One region of the Lactiplantibacillus brownii genome, then DNA from elsewhere that is predicted to be linked to it. Evidence: riboswitches for the same ligand, from Rfam matches in the RefSeq annotation. Region 1 holds a riboswitch; the other holds the start of a gene.
The links. Region 1 has a riboswitch for thiamine pyrophosphate ahead of thiM (hydroxyethylthiazole kinase). Riboswitches for the same ligand answer to the same signal wherever they lie in the genome.

Region 1 (2,205 bases):
CCAACAAGTTGTCGCAATCTATCGTGGTCAGAACGGTTATCAACAGTTAGTGCAGGCAATTAAGGCTGCAAAGGGGCAGTCAATGATTGGCGTAGTGTCTTTAACACAACCAATTTTAAAATTTATACAGCAACTTAATCCGGCGACAATCACGGTGGTCATCACCGCTAACCTTCAAGCGGCCATGCCGTTGCGTTATCAGCAATTGGTAAAGACAGGTGTCAGAGTCCAAGTGGGGGCGACGGTTTTAAACACAATTATTATTGATGAACAAACCGTTTGGTATGATTACGAGGAATTGCTTGGAAAGGCACATCAAGGCTATGCTTTAAAGTTTGGGAGTGCGGCATTAGCAGCTCATTTCAAAAAATTGTTTGATCCAGAAGCAAAATTATTTTAATAAACGAAATCCAGCCGAGTGATTAGACTCAGCTGGACCTTATGAAATGTTAAAGACGGCTGTTATAAATTAAAAAGCTAATATAACAGTTGTCGCCATCGGGTAAATCATAACCCGTGTTTTGATTAGAACCATCGTTTTCATGTAAAACGACAAATTCACCAGAACCGTAATCTTGATCATTTAAATAAGTGACGAGGCGTTCGTCGCATTCGGCTAAAGTTTTACCTGTAACGACCCGGCGATTCCAGCCACGATGAATGGCACCATTTGGATTAATCAAATTCTCCCACTCCTCATTTTGAAGTCATCAATTGCATCATCTAGGATAATGTCACCTTGATGGACAGTGTTAGTTAATTCTAATAATAATGTTTTTAGAATTAACTGAATGTTATTACGACTTAATCATAGCAAAGTTTGACTAGGTTAATCAATGGCAAGACCTGCTATTTTAGTCCAGTTGAGTAGTTGACGGTAGCGGTTACAACTATTACACTAACAGTAACTTAAATAAACACTAGGGGTGTCCACGAATGGGCTGAGATGGCAATGAACTTGCTGATCCCTTTGAACCTGTGAGTCCAGACTTGCGTAGGGAAAGTGTCGATGCTAAGCAATTTGGCAACCACCGGTTCAATAAAAGTTGAATTGGTGGCTTTTTTTATGGAGGAGAGAAAATTGAATTTAGACTTATTAACGACCTTACGTGAACAAAACCCGATTGTTTTCAATATTGCTAATTTTGTGACAGTTCAAGATGTTGCCAACGGTTTGAATGCCATTGGGGCTTCTCCAATCATGTCGGCAGAACCGATCGAGGCGCCAGACATGGTCAAAATTGCGGGTGCAATCTGTCTTAATTTGGGGACTTTGACTCAGCGACAAGTCGAACAGATGAAGGTTGTGGGTCAATTGGCAAATCAGCAGCAAAAGCCAATCGTTCTAGATCCAGTGGCAGTTGGAGCCAGTACCTATCGCCATGATGTCGCTCAAAGGTTGCTTGAAACGTTTAAAGTTGCAGTAATTCGTGGCAATGCGGGGGAGATTGCCACGTTAGCTGGAATTGACTGGCAGGCTAAGGGGATTGATGCTGGGAGTGGGGACGGTGATTTGATTAAAATTGCCCAAACTTGTGCGCTGAAATACCATTGTGTCGTTGTCCTTTCTGGCCCGACCGATGTTGTAACCGATGGAAAACGAGTGATCCAAGTTCATAACGGGACACCGTTATTTCAATTGCACGTGGGTTCTGGTGATCTACTTTCTAGTTTAGTTGCGGCATTTACAGCAGTCAGTGGTGATGATTATTTTGAAGCTGCTCAAACTGCCTGCCTAGTGTTGGCAGTGACAGGTCAATTGGTGGTCAAACAAATGACCGCCGATCGACCAGGGACTTTTGCATTTGAGTTATTGGATAAATTGCATTTAATTACGATTGAGGAAGTTAAACGGCTCGCTTCAATCAGTTAGCGAAGAAGGTTGAAATAATGAATGAATTTCCAGAAGTATTGACGATTGCCGGCACGGACAGCGGTGGTGGTGCGGGTATCATGGCTGATTTAAAAACAATGCAAGCCCGACACGTTTTTGGGACCGCCGTGGTAGTTGCGGTTACGGCGCAAAACACGTTAGGTGTCCAAGACTTTATGGCGTTGCCAGCAAAACTGATTAATGAACAATTCGCGTCGTTGGCGGCTGATTTTAAAATTCGGGCTTGTAAAACAGGAATGCTAGCGGATGCGACACATGTCAAATTAGTTGCTAGGGCATTACAGCAATATGATTTTGGCCCACTGATTGTT
Region 2 (2,205 bases), 150 kb from region 1:
GAAATTAAGGGCTGTCGTAATTTTGCTATCAATCGCTGCAGGCGCAACTTGCTGATTCTCTAACGCAAAGATCAGCTCGTTTTCAACGGTATCCATGGCAAATTGTTGATTTGGATTTTGAAACATTAAAGCGACTTGGTTAGCACGCTCAGTGGGTGCAATTGAGGCGAGATCCTGTCCGTCGTAGCGGATAACGCCTTGTGCATTTGGCAACGGCATTAGGCCAGTCATTAACTTGAGTAGCGTTGATTTACCCGTACCTGAAGGACCAGTGAGCAATGTAAATTGGTGCGTTTTAAACGTTAGGTTAACGTGATTCAAGGTTGGCGCTTGCGCCTCCGGGTACGTGTAAGATAGATTTTCCAGCGCAATGTTCGCCATAACGATTCCTCGATTCTAGTTCGTGTGTGTGAACTTCAAGACGTGACTTCGGTCCAACATATTTGTGATTAAACGGGTCAGAACGCCGCCAAACAAGAACATTGAACAGAAGCGCACCACGAAGTATAAGATCAGTAGCCATAATTGTAGTTTGAAGTAGCCATTACGAGCGAGGTCCCAACCAAAAGTAATGATCGTGGTCGTGAATGCCGAAGCGGTTAAACCCAGCCAATCATAGTGTTTGTAACGGGTGACGATGTAGCCAAGTTCGGCACCGAAACCTTGGGTCACACCAGAAATTAAAGTTGAAATGCCCCATTGACCCCCGAAAAACATTTCAACGGTGGCAGCAAGCAATTCGCCCAATGTGGCAGAACCCTTTAAACGTAAGAGATAGCCAGCCAACATCCCTGGCATACACCAGAGCCCCAATAAAATCTCATTAGCGAGCCCCGATAAACCGACGGGTGCGAGGGCGGCGGTTAGAACGTCGTAAACGTAGTTAGTCCCCATAAAGATCGCACCAAAGAAAATCCCAATTAACGCGATTAAGATAATGTCACTTAATCGCCATGCTTTTGCCCATTTCATAATCAAAAAACCTCCCAAAGTTGTTATCATTCATGCCACCGTGCGACAAAAAACGGTCATCACTAGTTTTGACAACTAAGTGATGACCGGCTAAAGTCTGTTTGATGGTTCTCCAAATAAGCATTGCTCCCTTGCGCTGGCATTATCCAGATCAGGTTCAATGGGTATTATCTCAGCCGAATGGCACCCCAGTTGCTATGAATGATTAGTTTCAGTGTAAACGAATTCAGGGTGCAACGCAATTAACAATTTTGCCTAGTGAGCAAAGTTCATTGGAAAATCATGATTTTGTGCTTTACTTAAGTTAGTAAACCTCGCAGATTAATTTTTTAACGGATTGGAGGGGAAAATCATGACAACAATTTACGATTTTAAAGAAACTGAAATGAGTGGCGCCGACTTAGACCTAGCCGAATATCGTGGGCAAGTTTTGTTAATCGTCAACACGGCGAGCAATTGTGGGTTAGCGCCCCAGTTTAAAGGCTTAGAAACCCTTTATCAAAAGTATCAAAGTGAAGGCCTGGTCATCTTAGGATTACCTTCAAATCAATTTCATCAAGAAAAAGCGGATGATGCTGAGACGCAGGATTATTGTCAGCGGCATTACGGGGTGACCTTTCCAATGACTAAGCGTGTGATGGTCAATGGGGAAGCTGCTGATCCGTTATTTGCTTACTTGAAACAAGCTGCGGGTCATGGTCGCATTAAATGGAATTTCACGAAATTCTTAATTGGTCGTGACGGGCAAGTCTTACAGCGTTTTGCCCCCACGACACGGCCGCAAACTTTTGAAACGGCGATTCGAGATGCTTTGGCAGATCGTTGAACCTTTAGAATGAAGAAACGAGTTAAGGAGGAATTTTTGTTGGAAACTTATACCTTACGAGATGGGTTAACTTTACCCAAAGTTGGTTTTGGGACCTATAAATTAAATGGTGCGCATGGTGTTGATGTGATTGATTCAGCGATTGATCGCGGTTATCGGTTATTAGATACGGCGTTTAATTATGAAAATGAAGGCGCTGTTGGTGAAGCGGTTCGACGGTCGTCAGTCCCCCGTTCTGAACTGTTGATTTCTTCTAAATTACCCGGCCGTCATCAGACTTATCATGAAGCCATCGCAACGATTCAAGAATCGCTGTATCGTGCTGGACTGGATTATTACGATTTATACTTGATTCATTGGCCGAACCCCAAAGAAGATCATTACGTTGAAGCTTGGCAAGCGTTGAT

Region 2: another riboswitch for thiamine pyrophosphate. It lies ahead of RA086_RS00970 (ECF transporter S component); the one in region 1 lies ahead of thiM (hydroxyethylthiazole kinase).

Annotation. Positions count from the first base shown of each region.
Region 1 is NZ_JAVCWF010000001.1:92,101-94,305, forward strand. Features, by position in the region: gene RA086_RS00350 (DEAD/DEAH box helicase family protein) at 1-400, shown strand, start outside; gene RA086_RS00355 (hypothetical protein) at 450-683, opposite strand; TPP riboswitch at 913-1,019, shown strand; gene thiM (hydroxyethylthiazole kinase) at 1,082-1,873, shown strand; gene thiD (bifunctional hydroxymethylpyrimidine kinase/phosphomethylpyrimidine kinase) at 1,891-2,205, shown strand, end outside.
Region 2 is NZ_JAVCWF010000001.1:242,445-244,649, forward strand. Features, by position in the region: gene RA086_RS00965 (ABC transporter ATP-binding protein) at 1-381, opposite strand, end outside; gene RA086_RS00970 (ECF transporter S component) at 397-972, opposite strand; TPP riboswitch at 1,081-1,173, opposite strand; gene RA086_RS00975 (glutathione peroxidase) at 1,325-1,798, shown strand; gene RA086_RS00980 (aldo/keto reductase) at 1,808-2,205, shown strand, end outside.